DNA from 2 places in the Shewanella sp. 8A genome. Region 1 is predicted to be linked to the other one. Evidence: predicted binding sites of a transcription regulator. Region 1 holds the regulator's gene; the other holds the start of a gene.
The links. The regulator FliA, encoded in region 1, starts transcription of late flagellar genes. The targets are predictions, from matches to a motif close to CTAAAGNTNNNNNNNNNNNNGCCGATA.
Positions count from the first base shown of each region.

Region 2: the regulator FliA is predicted to act here: its motif matches at 2,320-2,346, upstream of M0413_RS13020 (DUF5610 domain-containing protein).

Region 1 is NZ_JAMDJP010000027.1:19,374-25,575, reverse strand. Features, by position in the region: gene M0413_RS17545 (chemotaxis protein CheA) at 1-1,410, opposite strand, end outside; gene M0413_RS17540 (protein phosphatase CheZ) at 1,426-2,163, opposite strand; gene cheY (chemotaxis response regulator CheY) at 2,177-2,560, opposite strand; gene M0413_RS17530 (RNA polymerase sigma factor FliA) at 2,608-3,321, opposite strand; gene M0413_RS17525 (MinD/ParA family protein) at 3,314-4,195, opposite strand; gene flhF (flagellar biosynthesis GTPase FlhF) at 4,200-5,579, opposite strand; gene flhA (flagellar biosynthesis protein FlhA) at 5,591-6,202, opposite strand, start outside.
Region 2 is NZ_JAMDJP010000015.1:37,439-43,640, forward strand. Features, by position in the region: gene M0413_RS13010 (FMN-binding glutamate synthase family protein) at 101-1,591, opposite strand; gene M0413_RS13015 (phosphoglycerate mutase family protein) at 1,603-2,196, opposite strand; gene M0413_RS13020 (DUF5610 domain-containing protein) at 2,380-2,985, shown strand; gene M0413_RS13025 (ferredoxin--NADP reductase) at 3,095-3,844, shown strand; gene M0413_RS13030 (glutathione S-transferase N-terminal domain-containing protein) at 3,916-4,512, shown strand; gene M0413_RS13035 (hypothetical protein) at 4,519-4,938, opposite strand; gene M0413_RS13040 (Fe(3+) ABC transporter substrate-binding protein) at 5,154-6,161, shown strand.

The sequences.
Region 1 (6,202 bases):
ACCGACCAACACTAAATCAATTTCTTTATTGAGCGTACGGGCTAAATCACGAACAACGCGAGGGAAACGGCCAAAAACCTTTTTGATAGGCTGCATACGGGTTTTCATGACCGCGCCTTGCAAATCAGCAGTCACTAAATCTAGATTCGCGAGCGCCTTAGACATCTCTTCGTCATCACGACTAATGCCCAAACTCACCAAACGGTTACGTACTAATACTAGCTCTCCCACCATATTCATGATTTGGTCGAGTCGTGCAGTATCTACGCGAACGGTCGTTTCACCTTGAGGAACATTTGCTGATGCGGCAGCGGCCGCTTTAACAGGAGCCTTCTCGGCGAGCGCAACTTCGGCCTGAGGTTTAACCGCTGGAGGGGTTACCGGAGTAACACTGGCTTTAGGCACAGCAGGAGCCGCAGCAGATGTGGCAGGAGTGGGAGTCGGTTTCGCAGATTCCACTTTTGCAACAGCTTTGGCTGGTGCCCCACCTTTTCCATGAAGTTCGTCGAGTAAACGCTCAAATTCATCGTCAGTAATTTCGTCTGAATCGACAGCAACAGCAGTTGGTGTTGACACTGGCACAGCAACAGTTTCAACCTTAGGCTGAGGTGATATAGGTGTATCTACTTTGCCATTAAATTTTCCTGAACCATGAAGCTCATCAAGCAGGGCTTCAAACTCATCGTCAGTGATATCATCACCCGAGCTGGTAGCTTGTTGTACTTTGGGCTTGGCTGTATTTGATACAGAGGGAATTGACGCAGTGGGCGCTGCCACAACATCAGCATTAGTAGTGTTAGTCACACCGGGACCTTTTCCACTACCGTGCAGTGCATCAAGCAAAGCCTCAAACTCCGCTTCATTAATCTCATCAATACTTGAGTTTGAAGAACTCGCAGCCTCAACAGGCATCTCTTCAACTGCGACAACGTCAACAACAGTTTCAATAACGGGCTCGGGTTCGGGCTCAGCAATAGATTCAGGCTCTGACGCAGTTTGTCCTAATTCTGACGGCAGAGGCTCACCAGAACTAAGTAACTTTAATTTTGCAAGTAATGCAGCATCAGCAGGATCTTGTTGCTCTCCCTGCTGGGTTTGAGCAAACATGGTGTTAATTGCATCAACAGCCTGAAGAATAATATCCATTAATTCTGCTGTGACACTGCGCTTGCCAGTACGCAATAAATCGAATGTGTTTTCTGCCTCATGGCAGACATCAACCATGGGAGTCAAACTTAGGAAACCTGCGCCGCCCTTTACGGTGTGAAACCCCCTAAAAATGGCATTTAGCAAGTCAGTATCATCAGGATTATTCTCAAGGGCAACAAGCTGCTCTTGAAGCAACTCTAATATTTCCCCCGCCTCGATTAAAAAGTCCTGGAGTATCTCTTCATCTACATCAAAGGCCATCAAATTGACTCCCAGTTAGAAACCCAGACTCGATAGCAGATCATCCACTTCGTCTTGACCTGTTACTACATCTTGACGAAGCTCGGCATTCATTATCGGCCCTTCAGCTTCAATATTATTTTTCTGAGTAATCTGACTCTCAATCATTGGCTGTTCACCAAACACCGTCAGCATAGACACCAGATTACTTTCAACTTCCATCACTAGATCGATTACCCTGCGGATCATTTGTCCAGTCAGGTCTTGAAAATCCTGCGCCATCAATATTTGGTTGAGCAATTCGCGTAATCGGTTTGAGTCCAATTCACTTCGCGACATCAAATGCTGAACGTTATGGCAAAGCACCTTAAAATCACTGAGGGCAATTTCACGACGCATTAATTTGTCCCACGATGGCATCACTTGTTGGATGTTCGCGGTTAATGCATTCGCTAACGGCAAGCACTCCTCAACAGCATCCATAGTCTTATTTGCAGCTTGTTCAGTCATGTCAATGACATAACTTAGCCGTTCCTTAGCATCGGGTATTTCTGTATTTGCTAACTCAACTAACCGATTATCGATTTGGAAATCCATAAGAGCGCTATGCAATTGGCGAGTGAGTTTGCCTACCTCATCAAAAAGTTCCCTCTGAAGAGGAGCTGCCAGTTCTCTTAATAAATCATCAGCTTGATTTTGTTCATTCGCGCTTAACAGTTCGACTAAACGCTGAGCATGCTCGAGCGTGATGAGCCCTGATGTATGTGACTTCATAGCTCATCCCTGCTTAAGCGAGTCGTTCAAATATTTTATCTAGCTTCTCTTTCAATGTTGCTGCGGTAAAAGGCTTTACCACATACCCATTCACACCCGCTTGTGCAGCAGCAATAATTTGTTCACGTTTTGCCTCGGCAGTGACCATTAATACCGGTAGATGCTTCAAGGAGTCATCGGCCCTAATGGCTTTAAGTAAATCGATACCCTGCATGCCTGGCATATTCCAGTCTGTAACGACAAAATCAAAATCGCCTTTTTGCAACATTGGCAAGGCGGTTGAGCCATCGTCCGCTTCCTGGGTGTTGTTAAAGCCCAAGTCTCGCAACAAGTTCTTGATGATACGTCTCATTGTCGAAAAGTCATCAACGATGAGAATCTTCATATTCTTGTCCAAGGTTTCCTCCGGTGAGCTGACATTCAGTGCTCAATTAATAATTATACTTATGTCCAATGCTTGAGTTTGCCTTTGAGTCGCAACATTGCCTGACTTAATATCTGGCTAACACGCGATTCGCTTACCTCAAGAATGGCGCCAATCTCTTTTAAATTCAATGCTTCATCGTAATATAACGATAGCACTAGCGCGTCCCTTTCGGGCAATAATTTTATCGCCTCAACAAGTGCAGAATGAAACTGGGTTTCTGCCAAGACCTCAAACGTACCATCGCTAACATCATCACTTGTAGTGAGTATATCCTGTGATACGCCTAAGTCTTCTATCCCTATGATTTTACCAACAGAAACATCATTAAGAATATGATGGTACTCATCGAGCGTCATATCAAGTTTTTCTGCAATTTCTGTGTCGCGCGCATCACGACCTAGCACTTGCTCTAATTCATCAATGGCTTGGGCAACTCGACGATTATTTCGGTGGACAGAACGAGGAACCCAATCGCCACGGCGGATTTCATCCAACATGGCGCCACGGATCCTTATGCCGGCGAAGGTTTCAAACTTTGCACCTTTACCGCCATCAAACTTAGATGATGCTTCTAATAATCCCATCATCCCCGCCTGTAGCAGGTCATCTAACTGCACAGAGGCAGGTAATCTGGCGAGCAAGTGATGTGCAATTCTTTTAACCAACGGTGCATACTGTTCAACGATTGACGTTTTATTGTCTAAACAAGTATACGCTGCGGCTTTATTCACTCGTTTTTTCCTCTTGAAAATCTGGTCGTTGAACTAAGCGCTCAACGAAAAACTCCAAATGCCCACCAGGTTGCTGTGGTACTGGCCAGCTCATAATTTTATTCGCTAGACCTTGGTAAGCAATCGCAGCGGGAGACTTAGGATAAGCTTCAACCACTAACTTTTGCTTGCGAACCGATTTACGCAAATTTTCATCAAATGGAATGGTCGCAACTAATTCAAGTGCCACGTCCAAGAATCTGTCGGTCACTTTACTGAGTTTAGCAAACAATTCCATACCTTCGCGTAAACTACGCACCATATTTGCAACAATTTTAAAGCGGAAGACGCCGTGTTCACGGCTGAGGATTTTGATTAACGCATAGGCGTCAGTAATAGACGTTGGTTCGTCACAAACAACAACCAACACATCCTGTGACGCACGGGAGAAACTGAGTACCATGTCAGAAATCCCCGCGGCAGTATCCACGATGAGGATATCAAACTGGGTGCGCATCTCACTGAAAGCACGAATTAAGCCCGCATGTTGCGCAGGACTTAGCTCAACCATGCCCTGAGTACCCGATGTGGCTGGCACAATCCCAATACCTTTAGGCCCCCGGACAATAATGTCATCTAACTCAGCATCGCCAGACAATACATGGGAAAGGTTACGTTCAGCACGGATCCCTAACATGACATCGACGTTTGCTAAGCCAAGGTCAGCATCAAGCACTAAGACACGCTTGCCCTTCTCGGCTAATGCTACGGCAGTATTGATGGATACGCTGGTTTTACCCACACCACCTTTACCACCCGTAACCGCGATTACTTTCACTTTTTCGTTATAGGGTTGATTCATCATACGTAAACCACTTGCTTGATCCAGGGTCATAACTCTACTCAAATGCACAGGTCATATTATCTGACCACGCTGTGTCTGGTAACGATTGTTGTTCTGTGTTTTCTAAGGCCGCTAATGCTTGCTCAGCGAGCATCAAAGTATCAGCAACTTTCATATCTTCGGGCACTCGCTGCCCATCCGTAACATAACTTAATGGCAATCCACTTTGGATCAACACACTTAATGCGCCCGCTAAAGACACAGATTCATCAAGTTTGGTGAGTACAACACCAGATAAGGGAATGCGTTTAAAGTGATTTACAGCATCTTGCAGCACGCGGCGCTGTCCTGTGGCAGACAGTACCAGATAACTGCGGATAGGTATTCTGCTATTTGCAGTTAAATTATCAAGTTGCTGGTAAAGCCGCATATCTCGTTGGCCCATACCCGCGGTATCTATCAATACTAGCTTGCGATTTCTAAACTGATACAGAATTTGCTCTAGTTCAGCAAGGTCATGGGCTTGTTTGACTGGGCAGCCCATGATTTTGCCATAGGTGGCCAATTGCTCATAGGCGCCAATACGATAATGATCTGTGGTAATCAATGCCACTTGGTCAGCACCATGGTGAGCAGCAAAGCGTGCGGCCAGTTTAGCCAAGGAAGTGGTTTTCCCCACTCCAGTGGGACCAACTAATGCCACAACACCGCCTTGCTTAACAATATCATCACCTTGATTATCAAGCATATTCGCAAGACTTTGCGGCAGTGCACGAACTAATTCTGCAGGAGTATAGTGTTGGCTCAGCGCAGCTAATTTGTTTGCCACCGCTGGTGAAAACTCGGCCTCCAACAACTTTGACTCCAGCATGGCACCGACAGGGTCGATACGCTTTTTATGCTCAGTCATCAATGCTGAAACCTGATGGGTCAACAAATTACGTAAGGATGATAACTCGTCGCGCATGGCTTCAAGATCGGCATTTTGCTTTTGCGAACTCTGTGACTTTTTATCGAAGGGATTGCCCATATCACGGCGCTCAGCTTTAGGCGCAGCTGCGGTAGCTTGTAATCCTTTAGCCCATGCAGGAAGCTCTGCATCTTGTTGTTGATGCGTGAGTTGTTGGTTTAAACGATTTTGTTGCTTCTCAAGCAAGGCTTGGAGTGAGTCCGCTGGCGCCGAGGGTTTTAGCTTAGTTTCAGCGCGGATAGGCGCTTTGGCACCGAGCGAAACTAAGTCATCACTCACATCCATAAAGGTCGGAGTCGCAGCAGGCGCTTTCGCTTTTGGCTCGTCGTAGTCAACGGCAGCGACAATCTCAATACCGCCGTTCACCTTTTTATTGGACATAATCACCGCATCGGAGCCGAGCGTGTCCTTCACTTGGGCCAGTGCAGCACGCATGTCTTTGGCAAAAAAACGTTTAATCTTCACTTATGCGTCCTCTACTGGCCGACGGCAGATACGATGCGTATTTGCTTTTCATCGGGGATTTCTTGGTAAGAAATCACTCTGAGATTAGGAATAGTATATTTAACAAAGCGAGACAGGGTCGCACGTAACATACCAGACGTTAGCAAAATGGCAGGCTGTCCGACCATTTCTTGCTTTTGAGCGGCATCCGCTAAGGATTGTTGCATACGCTCCGCAAGACCTGGCTCGATATTGGGACCATCTCCACCCGTTGCTTGCATTGATTGATGCAACATCTGTTCCAACTCTGGCGCCAAAGTTATGACGGGGATTTCGAGTTCAGGGCCAGAGATCTCTTGAACGATCATGCGCTTCAATGCAATACGCACCGCCGCAGTTAACACTTCAGTATCGTTACTCTTAGTGCCGTATTCTAACAAAGTTTGCACTATGGTACGCAAGTCTCTGACAGAAACTCCTTCATTTAATAGGTTTTGCATCACTTTTACGACATTTCCGAGCGGCATCACATCAGGAATAAAGCCATCCACCAACTTAGGCGAGTGTTTAGCAAGCATATCCATCAGTTGTTGCACTTCTTCGTAACCTAAAAGTTTTGCTGCATTATTCGTCAATATTTGGCT
Region 2 (6,202 bases), on a different contig from region 1:
GTATCACGGATTTTACTCCTTTTGTGATACACATTCAAATTAGTTATTGCTGAATTAACTTTAGATGAAAGTCGTATGTTATGCACTGGAAATTTATTAATTATTGATTGATATGGGAATAATATTTATCCAGTGAAACCGACAAGCCACTTTCAAGTACAATCCGTACATGGGAAGGTTTGAGCTGCCTTGGTTCTGTTACCCCACATGCATGGGCTATTAGCGCCAAGTCGTGGTGTAGATTATGGTTATAATTGGCAACTCGGTTAGATTTATCTTTTGGATCAAGTCCTTGCTGAAGTTTTTTATTGTGTGTGGTAATTCCAGTGGGACAAGTATCCTTGTTGCATTGCAATGCTTGAATACAGCCTAAGGCGAACATATTCCCACGGGCTGAGGCGATAAAGTCAGCGCCTAAGGCGAGCGCCCAAGCGACCCGTGAAGGGACGATGAGTTTACCAGAGGCGATCACTTTGATACGTTTACGCAGTCCGCGTTGAATCAATACATTAACCAAAATAGGTAGACTTTCTTTTAGCGGTAGGCCAACACAATCCATTAAAGGTTGCGGCGCTGCACCTGTTCCACCATCGGCGCTATCTAAGGTGAAAAAGTCTGGAGCAGATGCTTCTCCACGACGTTCAATTTCATCGCAAAAATCTTCAAGCCATGTTACGTCGCCGAGTACGGCTTTTATTCCTGTGGGTTTACCCGTTACTTCGCGCACTCTGGCAATCATATCCAGAATATCGCCAACATTTTTAAACTCGATATGACCGTTGGGACTGATGGAATCTTGTCCCTGTGGAATACCGCGAATATGGGCGATTTCCTCTGTCACTTTTACGCCAGGTAGGATGCCACCTTTACCGGGTTTTGCACCTTGACTCATTTTGATTTCAAACATTTTGACTTGAGGGTGCGCTGCAATTGTTTTGAGTTTGTTATCGTCTAAATGGCCGTGCTCGTTACGAACGCCATATTTGGCGGTGCCGATTTGAAAGACTAAATCACAGCCGCCCTTTAAATGATAAGGGCTTAAACCGCCTTCACCTGTATTTAACCAACAACCTGCCTGCGCCGCACCATGGGATAAGGCGGTGATAGCGGGGCGGGACAGAGCGCCAAAGCTCATGGCAGAGATGTGGCAAATGGTATTTGTGGTGTAAGGTTCGCGGCAATCGGCGCCAATAGTCAGCGGATGAATGGGTGTAATGTCCTCATCTTGGGTCGGAAAGGCGGTATTCATAAACATAATCGTACCAGTCGTGTCCAAGGGCCGGGTCGAGCCAAATGCTATCGTTCTATCGACATTTTTAGCCGCTCTATATACCCAGCTTCGTTCTGCGCGGTTAAAGGGGAGTTCTTCCCTGTCCTGGGCAAAAAAGTATTGTCTGAAAAATTCACCTTGTTTCTCAAATAAATATCTAAAACGACCAATCACAGGATAGTTATGGCGTACTGCCTGTTTGGTTTGCAATTTGTCAGCAAAGTACATGTAGACAATGGCTAGAGCGCCAAAACCGATAATGATTAAAAACAGCCCAGATAAGAGATCTAGTCCCCACATAAACCAATTCAATTCGTGCATTTTGTTATCCTCTATTCATTGCCGTAGCGGGTGGAGATCAAGCTGGCAGGTTGTCCATCATTAATGGAAAGTAAAAACAACTGGCTGTAATCATCTTCACTGATGTTGGGAATGTCTGGTCCACCGAGAGCCTTGATGATAAGTGGCACGGTGTTGGAGTGCCCTGCAATTAAGCTGTTACCTTTAACCGCATGTACTTGTTCAACAATATGTTGGATATGGGTTTCGAGAGGTTTTTTTGCCTCGAGCACAGTAATCGGTAAATGCCGTTCCGTTGAAATCGGTAATAAGGTTTGCTGAGTTCTTTGATATTGGGTCGCAATCAGCTGTGAAATGGGGGTACGTTTTAAGGCGCTGATAAGCGCCTGAGCACGTATATTGCCACTGGCTGAAAGGGGAGGATCGCCTGCGGGCTCATCAGCTTTTTCTGCATGTCTTACGATAATGATTAATCGATTATCGGCAATAGCTTGATTGATCGGACTAAGTCCAATGCTGGCGAAGAATAGCAGACTTATCAGTAATGATTGTATTAGCGTTCCTGAATTGAAACCGATTCTTCGATTATGCCGCAAAAAACCATGTACATACTGGGCGATTGCCATGCCTTATATCCTTATTTTATGGGCGTGTGCAAGAGTGGGGTTAGGATGGTATTGAATAAACAAACCTATTCTCTATTTGTATCATCGCATTAAGTATGAATGGTACTGCAATTTATAAAATTGCTAAAGTTGCTCAAATTTTGGTCGATAATTAAGTCTCCCCAAGTTGAGTGGACTAGCATCATGGAAATCAATAACCCTGCACAGGTACAGAGCACTTCTTCGACCCACAGTAAATATGCTGAAAACGCGGCAAATAGTGATAAGACGAAAAATGTGGATGCCACCTCTAAACAGACGGCGCAGCAAACTAGTAAGCAGTTAATGAATCAAGCAATTCTATCGGCGCAGGAAGATGTAAGCCTAAAGTCGGGTGATCAATCTATGACCTTGCTTTATCGCGCAGCAATCGAAGCGATAAACAAAGAGTTAGCTCCTTCTATGGGCGAGAACGCGATTCAAACCGCCTATGATAACGGTGTCGATACGTCCCCCGAGGCCACTGCCGATCGTATTGTGAGTTTCGCGACGCAATTTTTTAGTGTTCATCAGCAGCAAAATTCGAATATGAGTTTTGACGAACAGCTCGACAGCTTTATGACCATCATTGGTGGCGCTATCGATAATGGCTTTAAAGAGGCGAGGGATATTTTATCTGGTCTTAAAGTGTTGCAGGGCGATATTGCCGATGGTGTGGATAAAACCTATGGGCTCGTTCAAGAAGGATTACAGGCCTTTAGGGACAGTTTTAATAAAAAATCAAATGAGACTCAAGCGACTAACACTTAATTTAATCCTGCATATCTTAACTCTTAAGCCCCTTACAATAAGGGGTTTTTGTTGTGTGAATAACCGTCTATGCTAGGAGCCTATTTAACGTTTTGCTTGAGGGCGAGTTATGTGGACTAGGGGACGCGTTATTGAACGTATTGATTGGAACGACAAGTTATTTTCACTGCGGATAGCGGCCGAGTTAGCTCCCTTTATTCCCGGTCAATTTATTAAACTCAGTCAACTTCAAGATGATAAGCGTATCGCTAGAGCTTATTCCCTGGTTAATTCTCCCGATAAACCCTATGCCGAGATTTTGGCTGTTGCTGTAGAGGATGGCCAGTTATCCCCACAATTACAGAATCTTACCATCGGTGATGAAATAGAAATCACTCCAACGGCAACGGGTTTTATGACCTTAGATGAGATCCCAAAGGGAGAATTACAAGGTCGGCATTTATGGTTTTTAGCCACAGGTACGGCCATCGGGCCATTCTTATCCATGCTGGATACCGCCGAACCTTGGCAGCGTTTTGAGAAAATTGTGCTTGTCTATGGTGTGCGCGAAGCTAAAGATTTAGCCTACCTCGATAAACTAAAGGCTTATTCGATGCAATATCCAAATCAGTTTATCCTGTGTTTAACTGTGACCCGTGAAAAGCTTGATGACGCATTGCAATGTCGTATTCCCGATGGCTTAGTCTCGGGTGAAATCGAGCGAAAAGTCGGATTAACCTTAAGTGCGGCGGATTCCCAGGTGATGATTTGCGGTAATCCTGGGATGATTAGCGGCGCCCAAGCGGCATTGCTTGATAAGGGGCTCTCGAAAAATTTACGCCGTGCTCCTGGGCAAATTACCGTAGAAAAATATTGGTAATAATGAGAGTGTTTAGCATCCGTTACCAACGTATTCGTTGCTTTATAGTTGTCGTTTAGAAGGATTTTTTGATGAAGTTGCTCTGCTCCCTTGCGTCACCCTATGCTCGCTGTGTTCGTAGCTTAATCCGTTATTTAGGGATTAAAGATATTGAAGAAGTTCTCGTTAATCCAATGGAAAATACGGCACAGTTGCTTGATGTTAATCCGTTAGGTCAGATTCCTTGCCTGATCACGAATGATGGCGTGCCTATTTTCGATAGCGAAGTGATTATGCGTTATCTGGACGCAGAATTAGGTTCACAGGAAATGTTTGGCGGTCAACCTTATAACTGGGTATTGCAGTGCCAGTACTCGATGATCAAGGGATTAATTGATAGCGCGGTGAAGTTGCGCCAAGAGCAAATGCGTGAAGATGAGGGGGTGAGATCAGCTTTTTGGACATCACGTTTTGAGCAGGCTCTGCTGCGTGGGTTGATGCAGATGGAGCATCAGAGCGTGATTACTCAAGCAACCATACAAGCGCCACAGTTAGCGTTAATCTGTTTGTTGGATTATGTGGATTTCAGACACCCTGAACTCGATTGGCGTAAAGTTGCTCCAGCGACTGCGATCTGGTTTAGCGAAATGCGTGATTTACCTGCGTTTGTAGATACTCGCCCACAATAAATATTGTCAATGGTCGGTTAAGCGCCGGCCTTTAGGCTTATCTCGGCGATTATGTTCACCAAATGCGCCGAAGAGATCTTTAGTTATGCCGTAGTCAACTCGGCGATCGTTACCAGCTTGGCGCCTATCGTCATAGTGTTTATAGTGGCACTGACATTGGCTTTGGGTGCAGCCTTTCATTGGAATTTCAGGCGCTTCTTTTGACAGGAAGCGTTTTCCTTTAATTGCATCGACCTGTTTGCAGCAATTAGCTTCGTTTTCAATACTCACGCAGTGGAAGGCATTCAATATCGTCGTTCCGTGCTTTGCTCGTTTTGCCAAACTCGTGGTTTTGGCAAACGACTTGTGCTGCTTTTGACTATTTTGGTAGGTCATAAATATCGCTAGTCCAAGAATGGTAATGAAGAGTAGTAGCATGCTAAACATAATACCTCCCAACTATTTTTAAAAATTAAGATTCAGTTTAGTTTGGTTTGAGATAATTCGCCTTTTTATATCTTAATTTCATTAAAAACAAAAAGTTATACTAACTATTGCTCTCCTCAAGTCGATCAATTACTCTTGCGAAACTGATAACTATTATCATTTTTAGTCTAAGAACGACTCACGTTTGACGTCATCATTTTGAGGAGAAATCGCGAATGAAATGGGTAACTTGTGCCGCTTTAATTGGGTTAATATCGGTTGCACAGTCTGCACATGCGGATGAAAAATTAACGGTTTATTCCTATCGTCAAGCGTTTTTGATTGAGCCCATCTTGAAGCGCTTTACTGAAGAAACAGGCATTGGCGTGAATGTGGTGTTTGCCAAAGACGGGATTGCCGAACGTATCGCCCGTGAAGGTCGCTTATCGCCCGCCGATCTAGTGTTAACTTCAGATTTTTCTCGTTTGGTCGAATTAGTCGAAAAAGATCTGACTTCTCCCGTGAAAAGTGAGCAGCTCAATAGCAATATTCCAGCGCAATACCGTGATCCGGATGGGCAATGGTATGCCTTGACGATGCGTGTTCGAAACCTCTATACGGCAAAAGATCGCTTAGGCCCACAAGCGATTCGCTATGAGGATCTCGCCGATCCTAAATACAAAGGTAAGATTTGTACTCGCAGCGGTAAGCATCCTTACAACATCGCCTTGGTGGCTTCGATGATTGCTCATCACGGTGAGGCGGACACGAAAACGTGGCTACAGGGCGTGAAAACTAACTTAGCCCGCAAGCCTCAAGGTAACGATCGCGGACAGGTTCAAGCGGTAAAAGAAGGCTTATGTGATATCGCGATTGGTAACAGCTACTACTATGGCAATATGCTGCAAGATCCGGAGCAAAAGAGCTGGGCTGAAGCCGTGGTGATTAATTTCCCTAATCAGGCTGACCGCGGTGCCCATGTCAACGTTTCAGGTATGGTACTCACTCGCTACGCGCCGAATAAAGACAATGCTATCAAGTTGATGGAATTCCTCTCTGGCGATGTGGCGCAAAAAGCCTATGCCGAAGTGAATATGGAATATCCAGTAAAAGCCGATGTTGCACCTTCAACCTTAGTGGCCTCTTGGGGCGAGTTTAAATCTGATAAGTTGCCGATTTTCAAGCTGGCGGAATATCACCAAGCAGCAGTGAAATTGTTAGATGAAGTTCAGTTTGACCTCTAGTTAGGCAGTTAAATCGATAAGTGCGCCATTAATTGGCGCAC